3 regions of the Agrobacterium sp. DKPNP3 genome follow, and region 3 is predicted to be linked to each of the others. Evidence: riboswitches for the same ligand, from Rfam matches in the RefSeq annotation. Region 3 holds a riboswitch; each other region holds the start of a gene.

Region 1 (7,307 bases), on a different contig from region 3:
CGCTACGAGAAATCCGACCTCGAGAGGTTGACCTTCATCCGCCACGCGCGCGATCTCGGCCTTAACATCGATGCCATTCGAGAACTCATCGCGCTCAGCCAGCACCGGCAGATGCCCTGCGACGGCGCTGATCGCATCGCCGCCGAACATCTTGCGGATGTGCGCGAGAAGATCGCCAGCCTGAAGAAGCTGGAACACGAACTGGAACGCATCGTCTCCCATTGCCACGGCCATTCGATCGAGGATTGCTACGTCATCCGGGCGCTGTCCAACCACGACATGTGCGAGGGCGAGCACTGAGTGAAAAACCGGGCTTGACAGTTTACGGATTCGGGCGCATTTGATGTCTCATGATCAACGAACGCGCACCCATCTCCTGCTCGTATTTTTGGGCCTTCCTTTAAGGGCGGCTCGACAGATCACATTGTCAACAAGCCGCCGTCAGGCGGCTTTGTTGTTTTTCAAGCGTCCTGACGGCACAGATAAGACCAAAGGACCGAGAAATGACCGAAGATAGCTCCCTGACACTGGAAAGACCGCCCGTCGTCATCATTCGCGGCGCGCGCAAGACCGATCTGCCCGAGCTCAACGAGATGATCACGCTGCTTGCCTCCTACCACGGCGATGCGGCGGCGATCACGCCGGCGAAACTGGAACGCGACCTGTTCGGCCCGCTGCCATGGGTGCACGGGCTGGTGGCCGAGGCGGACGGTGCGCTGATCGGTTACGCGCTGCTTCTGCCGCTCTACCGGGCGCAAGAAGGCCGGCGCGGGCTGGAGCTGCATCACCTCTTCGTCCGTGATGGCCATCGCGGCCATGGCACCGGCCAGCATCTGGTGTCCCGCGCGCGGGATATCGCCAAGCGGCTCGGCTGCGACTATCTTTCCGTCAGCGCCACAACAGGCAATGTGGCGGCGCATCGTTTCTACGAAAACATGGATTTCGCGCCGCGTCCGGTCACCGGCATGCGCTACATGCAGTCCATCGCCTGATTGACCTACGGAGACGGCCATGACACGGATCGCCATTGCGTTGGCTGAGGATTTTGCGGACTGGGAGCCGGCGCTGCTGGCGGCGGCGGCGCGCAGCTATCTCGGCGTCGAGATTGTTTATGCCACGCCCGATGGCCGGCCGATAACGTCCATGGGCGGGCTGAAGGTAACGCCGGATACATCCTATGACGCACTCGATCCCGTCGACATCCATGCGCTCGTCATCCCCGGCGGTCTCAGCTGGGAAAAGGGCACGGCTGCCGATCTTGGCGGGCTGGTATACCGGTTTCGCGACAGGCACCGGCTGGTCGCCGGCATCTGCGCGGCGGCAAGTGCGCTCGGCGGCACGGGCGTTCTTGATGATGTCGCCCATACCGGCAATGCGCTGGCATCGCACAAGGCCTATCCGGCCTATCGCGGTGAGGCTCATTATCGCGATCAACCGAAAGCGGTCAGTGACGGCGGCATTATCACGGCAGCCGGCAGCGCGCCGGTCAGTTTCGCCGTGGAAATTCTGAAAAGCCTCGGACTCTTTGGTCCGGAAGCCGAGGCGGAACTTCAGGTTTTTGCGGCGGAGCATGGGTGAGGCGCAGAGCGTTCTTCTGCCCTCCCTCCGTCATACCGGCCCTGAGCCGGTATCCAACCAGCCCAAGTCCTTGGGCTGAAAAGACTTCCCCCGCCGCGCAGACGCGCGTCGGCTGGATGCCGGATCAAGTCCGGCATGACGGTCGAGAAGAGGATGTCTCTCGCAAATCATCCTGCGCTATTCTCGATCAAGCACCCGGCACACGCGCGCCGCAAACTCCGGTCCCTCGCCTGAAATCGCGCGGCGGATATCGCGGCTGTTCAAATGCAGGCTGCGGCCGGAGGGCAAGTTTGAGCGTTTGATCTTGAAGATTGCCGCAGCGGCAAAAGCAGCTTCGTGGTCTTGAAAATAGGCAAGCGCCGCATGACGATCGGGGCTCGGCCCCAGCACCGCCTTGAAGGCGAGACGGTGCACGGCGCATAGCGCGCCGTGACCGGGAACGGCAAAACGCAGCGCATCGAGTTCCTCACTCCATTCCGCTGCGTCCTGCATGGTTTCAAGCCTGCTGGAAGCGCTTCAGGAACAACGCGCTCAACGTGCCGATGAGCGCCCAGAAGACGAAGCTGGTGACGGTGGCGGCGACGATGAACTGACGCTCGAGCGGCAGCGGCGCCAGCGCATGCTCGCCTTCCGGCGGCAGCGGCGCACCCACCACATGCGGCGCGACGATGATCACCAGCGCCAGAACAATCGCCCAGGGCTCGCGACGGAATGCGATCAGCGCAATGCCGCCCGCAGTTGCGGCAACGGTTGCAAGCCACCAGATCTGCCGTGATTCAAGGGCTGCGGCCGGGCTGCCCGGCAATTCCGGTGGCAGGCCGATCATAGGAGCAAGCATGACGGCGGCAAAGCCGGCAACGCCCCAGAGAAGGCCTTCGCGCCAGCCGGCATTGGTACCACGCAGCGACATGAGGCCAGTCAGCACCAGCGCGTAACCGATGGCGGTCAGCACATTGGCCGCGACGGTGTAGGCGGTGCGCTCGAAACCATCGGCTGGAGCCCATGCCTCGTCATTGTGCTCATGGGCAGGAGCCGCAGCGACCGGTGCAGGCGCATCATGGCTGTGCGGCGCTTCACCAGCGCTTTCAAAGGTTTCCGCCTGAAGGATGAGCGGCGTCGTGCCGACAGCCTGCATGGCGGAGACAGCGAAGCCGCCGACAATGCCGACGAGAATGGCGGTAAAGACGATGTTACGGAAGAAAGACATGCCGCTCCCCCCTCAGTGGCAGGGGAAGGCGTTGGCATGGCGCGTGTCATGCGCGGCATTGTGGACGGCTTCCACATGGGAAAAACCGACAAAACCGACTACGAACAGACCAAGCACGATCGCGGTGAGCGATTGCGCGAAGCTCGCTGTTTTTGCAGACGCGGCGGCATTGGCCGTATTCTGATTGATGGACATGGTGACCCCTCTCCGGCGCGACCCCGCGCCTTTGGACGCGGCCGGTCGGCAGAAGCCGCAAGACCGCATGCGATATACTTCACCACGGGGATACGAGACTGACACAGGGCGGCATTGATCCCGCCACCCTGAAATTCCGCTCTTCCGGACACCCCGCCGGCATGGACATTTCCGTGATGGCAGGTCTCCTGGCTTACGGGTCAAAACCTGAAACGCCTTCCCGGCATCGCTCTCGCCCTGAATGGGGCGAGATGGCTTGCCAGTGGCATTTCGTTTCAGGCTCTCCGCTCACAGTTGCGGGGGCAGCCACGAATGAGGATGTCTCCCTATCGTGTTCCCTTTTCACCTTCCGGAACGCCCGGAAGGAACCATCACAGGATTGTTATCCGATGGGCGAGAGCGGGAGTCAATGGTGGGCCTGATTTCGAACTGCACGCCGTCGCCTCCGCCTCCGTCACCCCGGACTAGATCAGGGGTCCAGCGCGATCAAGTCCTTGATCGTAAGAGACTCTTCTCACGGCGCAGACGCGTCGTGGCTGGATGCCGGATCTGGTCCGGCATGACGGCTGAGGATTACCGCGCCGGGATCGCCTTCAGATAGGCGGCAATCGCATCGCGATCTTCGGCGGTCAGATGCGCCATGTTCTGCTGCACCTTGACCATGGAGCCGCCGACACTGTCAAATTCAGGGGTAAAGCCGGTTTCGAGATAGCCGGCAATATCGGCCTTTGTCCAGCTGCCGATGCTCTGCGAACCGGGGGTAATGTCTGGAATGCGGCCCTCGCCTTCGGGATTGGGGCCGCCCGCCAGCCATTTGTCCGCCAGGAAGCCGCCAAGCGCATTGCGTGGCGTGTGGCATTCGCCGCAATGGCCGGGTCCTTCCACCAGATATTGGCCACGCAGCAGCTCGGCATTGGCGTTGGCAAGCTCGACGCGCGGCGGGGCGGCGGGGTCGAAATAAAGGAACTTCCAGCCGCCCAGCACCATGCGCATGTTGAAGGGGAACGGCAACTCGTGATCCGGCGCATCGTTCTGGCTGGCCGGCAGGGTTTTCAGGTATCCGAAGAGATCGTTGATGTCCTTCTGCGTCATGCGAGCATAGGACGCGTAGGGGAAGGACGGATAGAGATGCTCGCCATTCTTGCCGACGCCGCGCGTCATGGCATCGCCGAACTCCGCCAGCGTCCAGGCGCCGATGCCGTGCTGCGGATCGGAGGAGATATTTGGAACATGGAAGGTTCCGAAGGGACTTGGCAGCGCTTGTCCGCCCGAAAGCGTCAGTTGCGCCTCTCCCTTCGCATCGGATGCGGCGTGACAGCTGGCGCAGCCGCCGGCCCAGAACAGCGTTTCGCCGTTGGCGAGATCGGGGTCGCCCAGGCTGACCCAATGGCTTGGCGCCTGCCGTTCAGGCGCTGTAACCCAGGTAAATATGCCGTAGCCCGCAATCGCCGCAATCACGGCACCACCGACGAGTTTCGTCCAGATGGAGGACATGCCCCTCTCCCCAATCTCACCTGACCTGGCCAGGTGCCTTGCCTGCCGGAAAACGCCGCCTGTGAGCGGCGTTTCCAGATACGTCGCTTATTTCTTCAGACGGTAGGTCTGGTGGCAGGTGCCGCAATCGGCGCCGAGCGTCTTCATGGCCGTGGCAACGCCGGCCTGGTCGGTGGGCATATTGGCGAGAACCGCATCGGCGTCCGTCCCGAGCTTAACGGCCTTGGCCTTGAAATCATCGAAATTTTCCCAGATGGCCGGCGCTGCCGCGCTGCCGGTCTCGGTGCCAGCGGGAAACTGGTCAGGGAAAGCCTTCGCATTGGTGCTGATGGTTGTCACGGCAGTCTTGACGGTGTCCGCATCAAAGGGCTTCTCGCCCTTGGAGATCGCGGCAAGCGAACCCATGGCGCCACCGATCTGCTTCATCATGCCTTCGCGCTTTTCGACTTCGCCGGCAGCGTAGACCGCTCCGGCGCAAAGACAGCCGAACAGCATGGCCGCCGTGATGGTTTTCAGTTTCATACACTCTCTCCTTGATGCCGGCGAACGCCGGGCTTTGAACGCAACGCCGGGAGGATGCCCTGTCCCCATGGCGAAAAGAAGTCACATTGCGGTGAATTCTTCCAAGAAAACAGAAGTCTAGGCAGGATGACGACGCACATCACGCCGGCTCTATGGCCGGACGCTGACAGCAGGCTGAATGGGAATAACCGCCTGGAAGCAGGCGGCGCGGCCGATAAATGTCACTGAAGCCGGCGACGGAAGCAGCCGATGCCCCGATCAGAGCGCCAAAACGCGGTCTTCCTCACGGCCAAATCCCCGAATCGCGATCCGGTCGGCAAACACATCGGCGATGGCAAAGGTATTGCGGTCGGGTGTATCGACCATGCCCTTGAAATTGACGAAATGGGTCTTGCCGAGCACGCCGTAATTGCCCTCGTGATTATGGCCGTTGAACCATGCGACGGCAGACGGGTGCGCACCGAGAATCTCGAGAATGCGTTGCGCATCCCACATATTGTGGGCGTTTTCCGGAAAAACCGGGTAGTGGCAGAAAACGACGACTTTTTCGCCTGTAGCATCCGCCTTTTGCAGAACCGACCGAAGCCAATCGAACTGCGCGTCACCCAGCGATGCATTCCAGTCCTGCGCATTGATTGCGCCTGCGTCCCTGAGGCGCTTCAGCCGTTCTTCGGCAAGCACACGGCGTACATCACCTGGCGGGGGCGCAAAAAGGCTGACCTCATTACCATCGAGAACCACGAAGCGGACATTGCCAATGGCGAAATCATGCCAGGGGGCAGACATGCCAAGGCGGGCATGGATAGCGCCGAGATGCTCGGGCGCGACCGAAAAATCGTGGTTGCCGGGTAGCATCACCGACGGGTGCCGAAGCCTGTCATAGACGCTGAGAATGACATCAAAACTCGCAAAGTCGCGATCGATGATATCGCCGAGCGTCACCACGAAGGCGAGGTCCTCGGCGTTGAAGACATCGATGGCGGCAGCAAGTTTTGCAGGGCTTTCGCGATAATAGCGGCCCATGTCGGGACGCGGATCGACATCGGCATATTGGGGATCGGCGACAATGCCGAAGGAGAAGAGAGGCGTGCTTTTTTCAGTCATGATGCGCCGCGATAAACCCGGCGGATGACAGGCTTGTGACAGTGCACGGTCGGCCAGAAAGCAGAACACCCGGCGCGATGGCCGGGTGCTCAGGAATTCGGTTGTTGAAGCCTTACTTGGCAGCGGCTTCGTAACGCTCCAGGACGTAGTCCCAGTTGATGAGGTTATCGACGAATGCTTCGAGGTACTTCGGACGCAGGTTGCGGTAGTCGATGTAGTAGGAGTGTTCCCAGACGTCGACGCCGAGGATCGGCTCTGCACCGTGCACCAGCGGGTTTTCGCCGTTCGGGGTCTTGGAGATTTCGAGCTTGCCGTTCTTGACGGAGAGCCATGCCCAGCCGGAGCCGAACTGCGTGGTGCCGGCAGCGATGAAATCCGCCTTGAATTTGTCGTAACCGCCGAGATCGGATGCGATCGCCTGCTCGAGCTTGCCCGGAAGCTTGTTGCCGCCGCCGTCCTTCTTCATCCACTTCCAGAAATGGACGTGGTTGTAGTGCTGCGCGGCGTTGTTGAAGAGACCGGCATTGGTGCCAAAGGACTTCTTCACGACTTCTTCGAGCGACAGGTCGGAAAGACCGGCCTCGGCAGCCAGCTTGTTACCGTTGTCGACATAAGCCTTGTGGTGCTTGTCGTGGTGGAACTCGAGCGTCTCGCGCGACATGTAAGGTGCAAGCGCGTCGTAGTCGTAGGGGAGTTCGGGAAGTTCGAAGGCCATGGTTTTTACTCCTTTTTGCAGCGGGTTACCGCTCCTAGAAACCGTGTGAGCGGACCATAGGAGCGAAGCTCTGTTTGGGCAACCGGTGAATTATCAAAATGTTCCGCCAAAGGAGAAAATTCATCTCGCCACTGGCGCCACCACATTTGTTTCACAACCGCAGCGTACCGTTTTACACCCTATCGGTTCTGTTTTGCCGACAATGCAGGAAGGAAATTCCATGACCCGCCGTTTGATCCGCCCCCTTATCCTCGTCGCCGCGCTCTGCGCAATCGCACTTCCGGCCGCCGCCTCGTCTGACGATGCATGGAAAGAATTCGCAGCGCAGGTCCAGACGGCCTGCCTCGCTGGCGCCAAGGATATGATCGAGGATGCGAAGGCGGTGGTCGATCCCTTTGGCAGCGAAAACTACGGCCTCGCCATTCTCACCGGCAAGGCGAAGGGAGCGGATGCGACCGTCAGCCATATTTGCGTCTATGACAAGAAAACCAA
Region 2 (7,307 bases), on a different contig from region 3:
CGCAGCAGGCACCCATCCTCCAGTTCTTCGGGAACAACCTGCGCCTCGGCAGTGCCGTCTTTACCTACGGCGTCATCGCCATGGTGCTGCTCGTTGCCCTCCTCTGGTATGTGCTGAACCGCACCGCCTGGGGCCGCCACCTCTACGCTGTTGGTGACGATCCGGATGCGGCCGAGCTTGCAGGCGTCAACGTCAAGCGCATGCTGACGACGGTTTATACGCTTTCGGGGCTCATCTGCGCCTTCGCAGGCTGGGCATTGATCGGCCGCATCGGCTCGGTATCGCCAACGGCCGGACAGTTCGCCAATATCGAATCCATCACCGCTGTCGTGATTGGCGGCCTCTCGCTCTTCGGCGGTCGCGGCTCGATCATGGGCATGCTGTTTGGCGCGCTGATTGTCGGCGTTTTCTCGCTCGGCTTGAGACTGATTGGTACGGACCCGCAATGGACCTATCTGTTGATCGGTGTCCTCATCATCCTGGCTGTTGCAATCGACCAGTGGATCAGAAAGGTAGCAGGCTGATGGCACGCGAACCCATTCTCACGGCACGCAATCTCGTCAAGCGATACGGACGCGTGACCGCACTCGACAATGCCGATTTCGATCTCTATCCCGGTGAAATTCTTGCCGTCATCGGTGATAACGGCGCTGGCAAATCCTCGCTCATCAAGGCAATCTCGGGCGCGGTGACGCCCGACGAAGGGGAGATCAGGCTCGAAGGCAAGCCGGTGCAGTTCCGCTCACCGATCGAAGCGCGAAAGGCCGGTATCGAAACCGTCTACCAGAACCTCGCACTCTCACCAGCCCTGTCGATCGCCGACAACATGTTCCTCGGCCGCGAAATCCGCAAGCCCGGCATAGCCGGCAGCCTTTTTCGTGCCCTTGACCGGCCGGCCATGGAAAAGTTCGCGCGGGACAAGCTCTCCGAACTTGGATTGATGACCATCCAGAACATCAATCAGGCGGTGGAAACGCTCTCCGGCGGCCAGCGGCAGGGTGTAGCCGTAGCACGCGCAGCCGCTTTCGGCTCGAAGGTGGTGATTCTTGACGAGCCGACAGCCGCTCTTGGCGTCAAGGAAAGCCGGCGCGTCCTTGAGCTCATCCTCGACGTCCGCGCCCGTGGATTGCCGATCGTCCTGATTTCGCACAACATGCCGCATGTGTTCGAGGTGGCGGATCGCATTCATATCCATCGGTTGGGCAAGCGCCTCTGCGTCATCAATCCGAAGGATTATTCGATGTCCGACGCAGTCGCCTTCATGACCGGCGCCAAGGAAGCGCCGAAGGAAACGCTCGCCGCATGACGTTGAAGCTCGTAACGATCGTTGAAGACGTTCTTCGACGGGCAAAGGGCCAGTCCCGTTTCATCGTTGCCATTGCCGGCCCCCCAGGGGCCGGCAAATCCACGCTGGCGGATGCCCTGTGTGATGCTCTCATCGCACGTGGCGAAACGGCCGCCGTGCTTCCCATGGACGGCTTCCATATGGATAATGGCATCCTTGAAGAGCGGGGGCTTTTGCCGCGGAAGGGTGCGCCGGAAACATTCGATGTCCGTGGCTTTCTGGATATCGTCTCTGCCGTTCGGCAGGGCGGGCAGGAAGTGCTGGTGCCGGTTTTCGATCGTTCCCGAGAAATCGCCATCGCCTCTGCCCGTGCCATCGCGCCTGAAACGCGCTTTATTCTGGCTGAGGGCAATTATCTACTGCTCAACGAAGCGCCCTGGACAAGGCTATCCGACCATTTTGATTTGAGTGTCTTTGTAGGACCTTCCGTGACCGTTCTGGAACAGAGACTGCGTGACAGATGGCTGGGCTTTGGCCTCGATGCGGCTCAGATTCACGCCAAGCTTTTCGAGAACGATCTTCCGAATGGAAAACGGGTGATTGAAAACGCCCGCCCGGCCGATATCCACATCGACATCTGGGAATAGATCGACGTTCCCCGAACATCACGTGTTTCGCGCCGTTTAGCGGCTGTCGCTCTGCAATGAATCTTTTTGATCCACAGGGGCCAGCTTTCGCGTCGTCTACTGGTTGACGGCAGGATTTCCTCATATACTATATCTAGTGTTCAAGGTTCTTCCGATTCGCAAGGGTTGGGAGCTAAGACGGGAATTCGGTGCGTTACGCCATTGAGGCGGAACAAGGCCGAAACTGCCCCCGCAACTGTAAGCGGCGAGCATCGTTCCGATTTGAGTCACTGGGGCTGAAAGCTTCGGGAAGGCCGGAATGAATGTTGTGACCCGCAAGTCAGGAGACCTGCCTTGAGCGCAAACGTCCACGGGCGGGGTGTCCGGAGGAAGGTGTATCGCGCAAATGACTTGCGTGCGCCCTTTTCTGCCCCCTCCATAACAAGCTTCGGGGTGAAGTCATGCCAGTGCATATTTTTAAGTTGCTACGCTCCTCAGCGTAGGGAGCGACTTCTGGTGCTTGAAGCGTGCCCGAAAAATCAATCTGTTTTCATTCGGATCGCACGAACTTTCAAACACCAATCATCACCTGAATGACAGAACCATCACCGTCCGGTTGCGATTGCAATCGGCAAGGCTTTGCCGCGTCCAAAATTGGCTTCGAGAGGGAAATTATGACCGTCACCGTTTACAGTAAACCCGCCTGCGTCCAATGCACCGCCACTTATCGCGCCCTCGACCGTATCGGCGTTCCCTATGAGATATTGACATTTCCGAAGATGCGGAGGCGCTCGACCACGTCCGTGGCCTCGGCTACATGCAGGTTCCCGTAGTCGTTGCCGGCGAACGCCATTGGGCGGGTTTCCGGCCGGATATGATCGGCGCGATCAGCTGAGGCGGCGGGCGATGAGCCTGATCGTCTATTATTCCAGCCGTTCTGAAAACACTCATCGTTTCCTTCTGAAACTGGGGCGGCGGTTGCTTCGCCTGCCGCTCGGCGCTGAAGAGGATGTACCGCACGTGTCGGAACCCTATGTGCTCGTCACCCCAACCTATGGCGGCGGCGGCACCAAAGGGGCAGTGCCGAAACCCGTGATCCGGTTTTTGAACGAGCCCTCCAACCGCAACCTCATCCGCGGCGTCATTGCGGCGGGAAACACCAGTTTTGGCGCTGCCTTCGCATCCGCCGGAGATATCGTCTCGCGCAAATGCGCCGTGCCGTTTCTCTATCGCTTTGAGCTTCTCGGAACGGAAGAAGACGTCGCCAACGTCAAACATGGATTGGACCGATTTTGGACACGCTGACCGCTAGCGCATTGCGCAATGATACCAAACAGCCAACAGCCGCAAGCCAGAAGCCGCTTGATGCGGGCTTGGACTACCACGCACTGAACGCGATGTTGAACCTCTATGACGAGAACGGAAAAATCCAGCTCGACAAGGATCGGCTCGCTGCCCGTCAATATTTCCTCCAGCACGTAAATCAGAATACGGTGTTTTTCCATAACCTTAGGGAAAAGCTCGATTATCTGGTGACGGAGGGCTATTACGAGCAGGCGGTGCTGGACCAGTATTCCTTCAATTTCGTGCGCGATCTCTATGATAAGGCCTATGCGCGGAAGTTTCGCTTTCCGACGTTCCTCGGTGCGTTCAAATACTACACCTCTTACACCCTGAAGACCTTCGACGGGAAACGTTATCTGGAGCGTTATGAGGACCGCGTCTGCATGGTGGCGCTGGCTCTTGCGCGGGGTGACGAGCAGCTTGCCCGCGATCTGGTCGAAGAGATCATTTCCGGCCGTTTTCAGCCGGCAACGCCAACATTTCTCAATGCTGGCAAGAAGAGCCGCGGTGAGCTGGTCTCGTGTTTCCTGCTGCGCGTGGAAGACAATATGGAAAGCATCGGCCGCTCCATCAATTCGGCGCTGCAGCTTTCTAAACGCGGTGGTGGCGTGGCGCTGTCCTTGACCAATATTCGCGAATTCGGCGCGCCGATCAAGCAGATTGAAAACCAGTCGTCCGGCGTTATTCCCGTCATGAAGCTGCTGGAAGACAGTTTTTCCTACGCCAACCAGCTTGGTGCGCGTCAGGGTGCCGGCGCGGTCTATCTGCACGCCCACCACCCGGATATCATGCGCTTCCTCGATACCAAGCGCGAAAATGCGGACGAGAAAATCCGTGTCAAGACCCTGTCGCTCGGCGTTGTCATCCCAGACATCACCTTCGAGCTCGCCCGCAACAACGAGGAAATGTATCTGTTCTCGCCCTATGATGTGGAGCGGGTCTATGGGGTGCCCTTCACCGAAATCTCGGTGACGGAAAAGTACCACGAGATGGTCGCCGACAGCCGCATCCGAAAGAAGAAGATCAAGGCGCGCGAATTTTTCCAGGTCATCGCCGAAATCCAGTTCGAGAGCGGTTATCCCTATATCATGTTCGAAGATACGGTGAATCGGGCAAATCCGATTGCCGGTCGCATCAGTATGAGCAATCTCTGCTCGGAAATCCTGCAGGTCAGCGAAGCGAGCGCATTCAATGCCGATCTCTCCTATAGCCACATGGGCAAGGATATTTCCTGCAATCTCGGTTCGTTGAATATCGCCGCGGCAATGGATTCGGCCGATTTCGGCAAGACCATTGAAACCTCCATCAGGGCACTGACGGCGGTGTCGGACGTGAGCCACATTTCCTCCGTTCCGTCTGTTGAAAAGGGCAACGACGAAAGCCATGCCATCGGACTCGGTCAGATGAACCTGCACGGTTATCTGGCGCGCGAGCGCATCTTCTATGGCTCCGAAGAAGGCATAGATTTCACCAATATCTATTTCTACACCGTGACCTATCACGCTATCCGCGCCAGCAACCGGCTGGCGATGGAGAGAGGCCAGAGCTTCAAGGGCTTCGAAAACTCCAAATATGCTTCGGGCGAATATTTCGACAAATATACCGAACGGGAATGGCTGCCGGCGACGGAAAAGGTCCGCGACTTGTTCGAAAAGGCCGGCATCGCCATTCCAACGCAGGAAGACTGGAATGTTTTGAAGGGGGAGGTCATGGCATCAGGCCTCTATAACCAGAACCTTCAGGCCGTGCCACCGACAGGCTCGATCTCCTATATCAACCACTCCACATCTTCCATCCATCCGATCGTTTCCAAGATTGAAATCCGTAAGGAGGGAAAGATTGGCCGCGTTTATTATCCGGCTTCCTATCTCTCAAATGATAATCTTGAGTATTATCAGGACGCCTACGAAATTGGACCGGAAAAGATCATCGACACCTATGCGGCAGCCACCCAGCATGTCGATCAGGGCCTGTCGCTGACGCTGTTCTTCCGTGATACGGCCACGACCCGCGATATCAATCGGGCACAGATCTATGCTTGGAAGAAGGGCATCAAGACCATCTATTACATCCGTTTGCGCCAGATGGCGCTGGAAGGCACGCAGGTTCAGGGCTGCGTTTCCTGCACGCTCTGATTAGGGGGACAAGACAATGAACATCGCCGTAAAACCCGTGTCCCGTATCCGAGCGGTCAACTGGAACCGCATCGAAGACGACAAGGACCTCGAAGTCTGGAACCGCCTGACCTCGAACTTTTGGCTGCCGGAAAAGGTGCCGCTTTCCAACGATATTCCTTCCTGGGGAACGCTGAAACCGGAAGAACAGAAACTGACGATCCGTGTCTTCACCGGCCTGACATTGCTCGACACCATTCAGAATGGTGTCGGCGCGGTGCGCCTGATGGCGGACTCCGCAACACCGCATGAGGAGGCGGTGCTTTCGAACATCTCCTTCATGGAGGCCGTGCATGCTCGCTCGTATTCTTCGATCTTCTCGACCCTCTGCTCCACGCCTGACGTCGATGATGCCTATCGCTGGTCGGAGGAAAACGAGTTCCTGCAGCGCAAATCCGGGCTCATCATGCGAGAATATGACAGCGGCGATCCACTGAAGAAGAAGATCGCCAGCGTGTTTCTGGAGAGCTTCCTGTTCTATTCCGGCTTCTACCTGCCGATGTTCTGGTCAAGCCGCGCAAAGCTTACCAACACGGCGGACTTGATCCGCCTCATCATCCGCGATGAGGCCGTGCACGGCTATTATATCGGCTACAAGTTCCAAAGGGCGGTAGACCGCCTTAATGAAAACGAAAGGCAGGAGATCAAGGATTTCGCCTTTGACCTGCTTCTCGAGCTTTACGACAACGAGGCGAAATATACCGAGGACCTCTATGATGGCGTCGGCCTGACCGAAGACGTCAAGCAGTTCCTGCACTACAACGCCAATAAGGCCCTCATGAATCTGGGTTACGAGGCACTGTTTCCCGCCGAGGCTTGCCGGGTCAATCCGGCGATCCTTTCAGCGCTCTCGCCCAATGCAGATGAGAACCACGACTTCTTTTCGGGGTCCGGTTCGTCATACGTCATCGGCAAGGCGGTCGCGACCGAGGACGAAGACTGGGACTTCTGAACCCTTTGGGCAAACCGCGGTAAATTCACTGCGGGTTCACCACCTGGCTGGCAAGCCGAAAGGGGCTGGACACGGTTGCGCCGATAGCATCGAACACGAAAGCGCCCGCGCGACCGATGCCGTTTTGTCCATTGCCGTTGCGGCTTGACTCCAGCTGCGGCACGAGCGCCGCCAAGGCGGCGTAGCGGTCGTGATTGAGCGGGTCTGAGGCTTTCAGTTTGGAGATATCAACGAACTGAACGCCTTCTTTCAGGGCGGCTTCCTGTACCTTGGGATCCGTAACGTCAAGTGCGCCGATTCGCGTCACGTCTGCGCCGAGTATGGAAGAGGCTTTGAGAGCACGGTCATCCTTGGAGACCAGAACGGTAAGCGGCGGGTTGAGCCGGCCAACCACCTCGATCTGTGTGCGGAAGACATCGGCATCGATATCGGGTGCGGCAAGCACTACCTGCAGCTTGGCGATAACGTCGTTTCGTCCCTCGAAACGCAACTGGCGCAGCGCTTCCATGACCAGCCAGCCACCCATGCTGTGACCAAAAACGACGATGTTCTTGCGCGGAGAACGGCGTGTGAGATCCGTTAGGAGATTGGCAAGCGCATCGCGGGAATAGGTCGCCGATTCCTTGTCGGCAACGTAGCCCGCGACATTCGCCTGTGACGGCCAAGAGAAGACCAGCGGCACGCCATCCATATTGGCATCGGCTGCCATCTGCGCTGCCCGGAAAAGCGCTTCCTGATAGCTGTAATTATAGCCATGCACGAAAAGCGCGATCTGCTTGCCGGAGCGGGTGATATCTCCGAGGTCATCGTTGAAACGAGCCTTGCTCAACATCTGCGCCTGCGTGACGACAAAATCTTTCTTCGCGTCGGGTTTTCCGGTCGACCACTCAATTTTTCCGCTCTTGTGGGTGGGCGGTATCGAAATG
Region 3 (7,307 bases):
GCTCTTGAAACCTTCGGCACCTTCCGGGACCATGCCGTCGATGGTCGCGGCGTTGTGGCTTTTGTGGATGGGCACAAAGCGCACGCGGTCACCGGGCTCGATTTTGACAAAATCGGGTTCGAATACCATCGGGCCCTTTTCGCCGCGGTTCAGCATTTTCACCTCGAAGGTCTCGGCTAAGGCCTCAAGTGGAAAGGCTGTGAAAGCCGCCGCAATCACGGCAACGATGCAAAACGGTCGGATCTTTTTCGGGGCGTCTGCCAGCATCAAATTACTTATCGTGCCAGTTCTTTCCTTGGATGCTCCGCCAGTCCATGCGCCGGCAGAAAACGTATGTGCGGAAAGCCTCTCTCGTCCATGGTAACCACGCAGTCCACGCCGAACACCTCGGCGATCGTCCCGGAGGTGAGAACCTCTCGCGGCGGGCCGACGGAGATCATCTCGCCGCGATGCATGACGGCGATGCGGTCGCAGAACATAGCGGCGTGATTGAGATCGTGCAGCGCTGCGACGACTGTGAGACGCTGCCGCTTTACCAGATCGAGCAGGCTGATCTGGTAGCCGATGTCGAGGTGATTGGTGGGCTCGTCCAGCAGCAGGATTCGTGGTTCCTGCGCCAAGGCCCGGGCAATATGCAGGCGCTGCCGTTCACCCCCGGAAAGGTGGTGCCAGCCGCGCTCGGCCTTATCGGCCATATCGACATTAACAAGTGCCGCATCGACAATGGCGGTGTCGTTCGGCGACCAGGCGGACAGCGGCCCGAGATAGGGCGTGCGCCCAAGCTCCACGGCCTGTCGCGCAGTGATGCGCTCGGTGGTTTCGGCCTGTTGCTCCACGAAGGCAAGCAGGCGCGCGATGTCGCGTCGCCCCAGTGAACCAAGCGGCTCGCCGCCAAGCGCAACGTGCCCCCGGCGCGGCTTTCGGATGCCGGCCAGCATGGAAAGCAGTGTGCTTTTGCCTGAGCCGTTCGGCCCGATGATGCCGAGGAACTCCCCGGAGCCGACCTCAAGGGAAACACCGCGCACAATATCGGCGTTACCGGCATGGAAATGCAGGTCACGGGCGGATAGCTTCATGACCGCCCCCTTCTCTGCCCCAGGATGAAGGCAAAGGCGGGCGCGCCGACGAGCGCGGTGATGACGCCGATCGGCAGAACCTGACCCGGTATGACGATGCGAGATAGAATGTCGGCGACGATCATAAAAACGGCCCCGGTTAGCGCCGTCACCGGCAGCAGGATGCCATGGCGAACACCGACGAAGATGCGTGCGGCGTGGGGAATGACAAGGCCCACAAAACCGATGGACCCGACCAGGGACACCATTGAAGCTGTCATGATCGCGGAAACCGAGATCAGCACCGTATAGACCCAGCGTACCGGGATCCCAAGCGATGCTGCCGCCTGGCCGCCGAAAGCGAAGGCGTCTAGCGCGCGGGCATACCAGAGGCAGATGAGAAGTCCCGCAAGGCTGACAGGTAGCGCCAGCCAGACATCCGGCCAGCGCACGCCGGAGAGATTGCCGAGCAGCCAGAACATGATGCCGCGTGCCTGCTCGGCATTGGCAGATTTGGTGACGATGAACGAGGTTACGGCATTGAACAACTGCGACCCGGCCACCCCCGCCAGAATGATGGCGCTGTTACCGTGTCCAGCTCGCACGGCAAGAAGGCTGACCAGTGAAAACGCGATGAAAGCGCCGATCAGGGCCCCTGCCGGCATGGTCAGAAACCCCGCACCGAATCCCAAGAGGGCGACAGCGACGGCGCCTGTAGAGGCGCCGGCGGAAATACCGAGAATATAGGGATCGGCAAGCGGATTGCGCAGTAGCGATTGCAACACTGCTCCGGCAAGCGCCAGCGAAGCCCCACAGCAGGCGGCAACGACAGCGCGGCTCAGACGATAGCTCCAGACGATGCCTTCATCCAGCGGCTCCAGCGGAAAGCCCGCATGAAAGACGCGATTGGCAATCGTTTTTGCGACCACGTCAAATGGAATGGCTGTCTCGCCGATGGCCGCTCCGGCCATCAGCGCTATCAACAGCAGGGCGAGCGCGGCAAAAACCAGGCCCGCCCTGCCGAGATGGAGGGAGAGGCCGTTCACTTGGCGAGGCCGGCAGCCGAAATCGCCTCGGCCAGCGTTTCGATGCCTTCAATGGTGCGAATGGTCGGGTTCATCGCCTGCGCATCCATTTCGAACACATGGCCTTGCCTGACAGCAGGCATGATGCTTGCCACCGGGTCAGTTGCCAGAAACTTCAGCTTGACGGCAATGTCATCTGCAGGGAAGCGGCGGCGGTCCATCTTGCCGGCGACAACGATAGACGGGTTGGATTTGGCGATGGTTTCCCAGCCGACCGTGGGCCATTCCTCGTCGCTTTCGATGACATTCTTCAATCCGAGAGCAGACATGATGTAACCCGGAGCGCCGTTACGGCCGGCGACGTACGGGTCGATATCCAGTTCGGCGCTCGAGAACCAGAAGACGGCCGAGAGCTTGCCATTGGCAGAAGCGATCTTGGCTCGGGCGGCGTCCTCTCGCTTCTTCAGGTCGGCGACGACTTCCTCACCGCGATCCTGCACGTTGAAGATTTTGGCAAGGTCACGGATTTCCTGGTAGATTAGTTCCATGGTGAAAACCGTGTTGCGCACGCCATCGCCGCCGCCGGAATTGTCTTTGCCCAGGCAATCGGCCGGCGAGGTGTAAACGGGAATGCCGAGCTCGGCAAATTGCGCCGGCGTTCCGACAACACCCTCTGGGCCGATCTGCCATTGGAACTGTGTCGTCACGAGATCCGGCTTCTTGCCGACAACCGCCTCAAAGCTGGGATCGTTGTCGGCCAATCGCTCGATCTTGGCGTTGGCCTCTTCGTAGCCCTTCAGAACCGGACCGATCCACAGCGCCGTGCCGACAACCTTGTCGGCGAGGCCAAGCAGGTAAAGAACCTCGGTTGTGCTCTGGCCTACGGATACGGTACGGGCCGGCGTTTGCTTGAAGGTGATCTCCTGACCGCAGCTGTTGATTGTCAGGGGGTAGGTGGTTTCGGCACCCTGCGCGCCAACGGCGGGCAAGGATGCAAAGGCAACCGCCACGATGCCGGCGAGAGCCGGCAGGCGTCTAAAATGAAACATGTGTTCTCCAGTCGAAAGTAAACTTATTCCAGAGCAGCAGGCGTTAGAACGCGCACCAACAGCGGGACGTCTTGTACGGAGAACGATGATCGGATGCAAACAAAATGTAACGTAATAACATTACAGTCTCCTCCTCCGGGCTTCCCCGCCCGTAACGATGGTTCATATTTTGACGGCAGGTCTCCTGGCTCACGAATTTGCGCCACTCATCTGCCTTCCCGCATTCCGGAGAATCCAGTGGCATGACGCCATGAAGCGCCACGGGGATGAACGACAATCCGCTTACAGTTGCGGGGGCAGCCACGGCATTGGGCGAAAGTATCGCCCGCACCATGTTCCCTATTAATCCCTTCGCCTTTCGGCTGCAGGAACCGTCATATACTCACATAAGGGGCAAGAGGCGGGGCGTCAATTGCGATCGTGTCGCAGCTTGGAACAAAGACCGCCAGCTAGCCCGCTGCAATGAAAAGCCAACAAGTTGCCGGCGTAAAAACCGGCCACAAGCCCCAAGCGCGCAGGCGATACCGTTTCTCGGCATCTTCGACAAAATCCAACCGCTAAAAAGCCGCTGTACGGTTGACGTCTCCGTTCAACAACACGGCGGCATCGGAAAAAGGGCTGTCAGTTTTCCCATCGACCCGGCAGGATTTCGCCGAAACCGCTGTAAGGTCACAACAATCTACCGAAATCTTCTTCACTTCAGCATACAAACGCAGCCGGTGACTTTTAGGCTCTGCGACGGTGAAGCGCGGAGAGAGCCATGAACGCCATCGAAATTCTGGAGCGTCTTGTCGGCTTTCCCTCGGTCGTCGGAACCGCCAATGGCGATATTGCCGGATGGATTGCCGATTATCTGCGAAGCCACGGCGCGAAGGTCTCGCTGCTTGCCGGCCCGGAAGGGGACCGCGCCAATCTCTTTGCGAGCTTCGGCCCGACGGATGCCAGCGGATACATCCTGTCCGGCCACATGGATGTGGTGCCCGCCGGGGAGCCGGAATGGTCCTCCGACCCCTTTGCGCTCAGAGCCGAGGGCGAGCGTCTTTACGGCCGAGGCACCACCGACATGAAAGGTTTCCTTGCCACGGTTCTCGCCGCGGCGCCGGCATTTGCGCAGATGTCACTGAAGCGGCCGGTTCACATCGCGTTTTCCTATGATGAGGAGGCGGGCTGCCGGGGTGTGCCCCATCTGATCGCCGCTTTGCCGGATCTTTGCGCAAAACCAGCGGGCGCGATCATCGGTGAGCCGAGCAATCTGCGCGCTGTGCGTGCTCACAAGGGCAAGGCAGCCGCACGCATCACCATTCGCGGCCGCTCCGGCCATTCCTCACGGCCCGATCAGGGCGTCAACGCGATCCATCTCATGACAGGCATCATGGCAAAGGCGGTGGAAACTGCCCAAGCCCTCACGCAGGGCCCCTTCGAAGGCACGTTCGAGCCGCCTTACTCCTCCCTGCAGATCGGCACCGTAAATGGCGGGCAGGCGATCAATATCGTCCCGGACCTGTGCACCATCGAAGTGGAAGCACGGGCCATTTCCGGTGTATCGCCGCTCGCCCTGCTCGAGCCATTGCGTGAGAGCGTCGAGAGGCTTGCAGCCAACGGGACAGACGTTCAATGGGCACCGATGAGCGACTACCCTGCGCTTTCGCTTGCCGCTGACGCGCCGCTCGTCAACCTCATGGAGCAGCTGACAGACGCGCCGTGCATTGACGCCGTCAGCTACGGTACGGAAGCCGGACTTTTTCAGGCTGCCGGTATCGACGCCATCATTTGCGGTCCGGGCGACATCGGCCGCGCCCACAAACCGGATGAATATATCACCACCACAGAACTGTCCGCCTGCCAGTCGCTGCTGGAAAGGCTTGCCCATCGATGTGCGGCCTGAACCTTCGAAAACCGGATTTCACATGACGTTCTTGTTTAACTCAGATGCCAGGCGCGGCAAGATTTTCAGGCAGGCTCTTGCCCGTGATCTGCCCGACCTTCCCTTTTCGATTGAGCCACAGACCGTCGATCCGGATGTGGTGCGCTATCTCATTACCTGGACCGTGCCCGATGATATCGGCCGTTACCGCAATCTCGAAATCCTGTTTTCCATCGGCGCGGGTGTCGATCAGTTCCAGATCAATGCGGTTCCTGCCCATGTGAAGGTCGTGCGCATGGTGGATGAAGGCATCATCCGCATGATGCAGGAATATGTGAGCTTTGGCGTGCTTGCGCTGCATCGCAACATGCCCGCCTATCTGGATCAGCAACGTCAGAAATTGTGGAAGGCCCTGCCCCAGCCACAGGCCGAAGAGCGTCGGGTCGGAATTCTCGGCCTCGGCATGCTGGGCGTTGCGGCGCTTGAGCGGCTGAAACCGTTCGGTTTTCCGCTTTCCGGCTGGAGCCGCTCGCCACGTGTGATCGACGGCGTCACCTGCCACCATGGCGAAGCGGGATTGAATGATATCCTCGCGACAAGTGATATTCTCGTTTGCCTGCTGCCACTCACGGACCAAACCGTGGGCCTGCTGAACCGGCATCGCCTAGCCATGATGCCTGAAGGCGCGGGACTGGTTCACGCCGGGCGCGGCAAACAGCTGGATCATGATGCGCTCATCGAGGCGCTGGACAGCGGCATGCTTTCGGGCGCGGTCATTGACGTCACCGAACCCGAACCGTTGCCACAGGACCACCGCTTCTGGACTCATCCGAAGATTTTGCTGACGCCGCATATCGCCAGCGTCACACAGCCCCACTCCGCAGCCCGCACCGTCATCGAAAACATCAAGCGGTATGAGGCCGGCGAACCGCCGCTTGGCCTCGTCGACCGCGCCCGCGGCTATTGATCATCTGTTCCAAGAAAGGACCTCCTCATGTCACTCCTCAAGACGCTCGATACCAGACCCACCTTCGAACCAAAGGCTTCGAAAGCCCTGCCAGAGCGCCTGATCTCCGGCGATCCTTCCTTCAAGACCTGGCCACTGGACGAGGCCCGCGACGGCACCGTGCACACCGGCATATGGGAAGCGACTCCAGGCGAGAGCCGCTCGATCAAGGGTGAAACCTTCGAGTTCTGCCACATTCTTGAAGGTGTCGTCGAGATCACTCCGGATGGCGGCGAACCGCTGCGCTATACGGCAGGGGACAGTTTCGTCATGAAGCCCGGTTTCGTTGGCGTGTGGAAGACGATCGAGACCGTGCGAAAGATCTACGTCACCGTGACCGGTTGAGTTGACGTTTTGAATTCCCGGTGTGGGCCGAACTGGTTTGCATCCGGGAACTTCACCACGGATGGACGCACCGAAGATTGCACTGTCCGTCAGTGGCAAAACAGGATTTTCGTTCACCGCCCCCGCAGCAGTCGGCCGATGCTGCTTGCCACCAGGGATTAGCTTGAGGCGTATCCACAGAGGGTTTCAGATGTCGCTGAGCTTCGATCCAGAGAGAATTTCCTTGCCGATCGGCCACTTCATCGGCGGCAGGCTGATTCCGGCCGAAACCGGTATCGACATGCACCGCCCCTCGGATGGCGTGGGCTATGCCGGTTGCCCCAAGGCGGATGCATCGGTTGTCGATGAGGCCGTGCAGACGGCAAAGACAGCGCTCAAAAACAGCAACTGGGGTGGCGTTCGCCCGCGCGAACGAACCAAGGTCCTGCAACGCTGGGCCGATCTGATCGAGCAGGAAGCCGAGACGCTGGCTAAAATCGAGGCGCTGTCCTCGACAAGGCCCGTGGGTCAGCTGATTTCAGGCGACATTGCCGTCACCGCCGAACAAATTCGCTTCTTCGCAGAATTCGCCGACAAGGAAGGCGGCGATCTCGTGCCGACCGACGATACGAGCCTCGGCATGATCATGACTGAACCCTACGGGGTCGTCGGCGCCATCACGCCTTGGAATTTCCCGGTCTCCATGGCTGGCTGGAAGCTCGGCCCCGCGCTTGCCGCCGGCAACGCCGTGGTGCTGAAACCGTCCGAAATGACCCCCTTTTCCAGCATATTCATGGCTCAGCTGGCGATCAAGGCCGGGCTCCCCGCCGGCCTCATCAATATCGTTCTGGGTGACGGGCCGGTCACTGGCAATGCCATTACCGGACATCCCGACATCGCCAAGGTCAGCTTCACCGGCTCCACAGCCGCTGGCGCCGCCATCATGGCCAATGTCGCCCGCACCGGTATCAAGCCCATGACGCT

The links. A riboswitch is a leader RNA that binds a small molecule or an ion and turns the genes downstream of it on or off. The one in region 3 is predicted to bind cobalamin.
Region 1: it holds a riboswitch for cobalamin, as region 3 does, so the genes downstream of both, ACUTJJ_RS13705 (CbtB domain-containing protein) here and ACUTJJ_RS19635 (ABC transporter substrate-binding protein) in region 3, are expected to answer to the same signal.
Region 2: it holds a riboswitch for cobalamin, as region 3 does, so the genes downstream of both, nrdH (glutaredoxin-like protein NrdH) here and ACUTJJ_RS19635 (ABC transporter substrate-binding protein) in region 3, are expected to answer to the same signal.

What each region holds. Positions count from the first base shown of each region.
Region 1 is NZ_JBQYSN010000044.1:23,991-31,297, forward strand. It holds gene ACUTJJ_RS13680 (MerR family transcriptional regulator) at 1-300, shown strand, start outside; gene ACUTJJ_RS13685 (GNAT family N-acetyltransferase) at 504-992, shown strand; gene ACUTJJ_RS13690 (type 1 glutamine amidotransferase family protein) at 1,012-1,578, shown strand; gene ACUTJJ_RS13695 (hypothetical protein) at 1,756-2,070, opposite strand; gene ACUTJJ_RS13700 (CbtA family protein) at 2,075-2,785, opposite strand; gene ACUTJJ_RS13705 (CbtB domain-containing protein) at 2,798-2,980, opposite strand; cobalamin riboswitch at 3,142-3,368, opposite strand; gene ACUTJJ_RS13710 (c-type cytochrome) at 3,554-4,474, opposite strand; gene ACUTJJ_RS13715 (c-type cytochrome) at 4,562-4,996, opposite strand; gene ACUTJJ_RS13720 (metallophosphoesterase) at 5,255-6,100, opposite strand; gene ACUTJJ_RS13725 (superoxide dismutase) at 6,213-6,815, opposite strand; gene ACUTJJ_RS13730 (hypothetical protein) at 7,036-7,307, shown strand, end outside.
Region 2 is NZ_JBQYSN010000087.1:11,069-18,375, reverse strand. It holds gene ACUTJJ_RS19865 (ABC transporter permease) at 1-524, shown strand, start outside; gene ACUTJJ_RS19860 (ATP-binding cassette domain-containing protein) at 524-1,306, shown strand; gene ACUTJJ_RS19855 (nucleoside triphosphate hydrolase) at 1,303-1,932, shown strand; cobalamin riboswitch at 2,059-2,282, shown strand; partial or broken gene nrdH (glutaredoxin-like protein NrdH) at 2,586-2,806, shown strand; gene nrdI (class Ib ribonucleoside-diphosphate reductase assembly flavoprotein NrdI) at 2,818-3,216, shown strand; gene nrdE (class 1b ribonucleoside-diphosphate reductase subunit alpha) at 3,228-5,390, shown strand; gene nrdF (class 1b ribonucleoside-diphosphate reductase subunit beta) at 5,407-6,381, shown strand; gene ACUTJJ_RS19830 (alpha/beta hydrolase) at 6,407-7,307, opposite strand, start outside.
Region 3 is NZ_JBQYSN010000085.1:9,443-16,749, forward strand. It holds gene ACUTJJ_RS19620 (pseudoazurin) at 1-267, opposite strand, end outside; gene ACUTJJ_RS19625 (ABC transporter ATP-binding protein) at 276-1,076, opposite strand; gene ACUTJJ_RS19630 (FecCD family ABC transporter permease) at 1,073-2,101, opposite strand; gene ACUTJJ_RS19635 (ABC transporter substrate-binding protein) at 2,098-3,129, opposite strand; cobalamin riboswitch at 3,287-3,519, opposite strand; gene argE (acetylornithine deacetylase) at 3,890-5,014, shown strand; gene ACUTJJ_RS19645 (2-hydroxyacid dehydrogenase) at 5,037-5,960, shown strand; gene ACUTJJ_RS19650 (cupin domain-containing protein) at 5,988-6,344, shown strand; gene ACUTJJ_RS19655 (aldehyde dehydrogenase family protein) at 6,535-7,307, shown strand, end outside.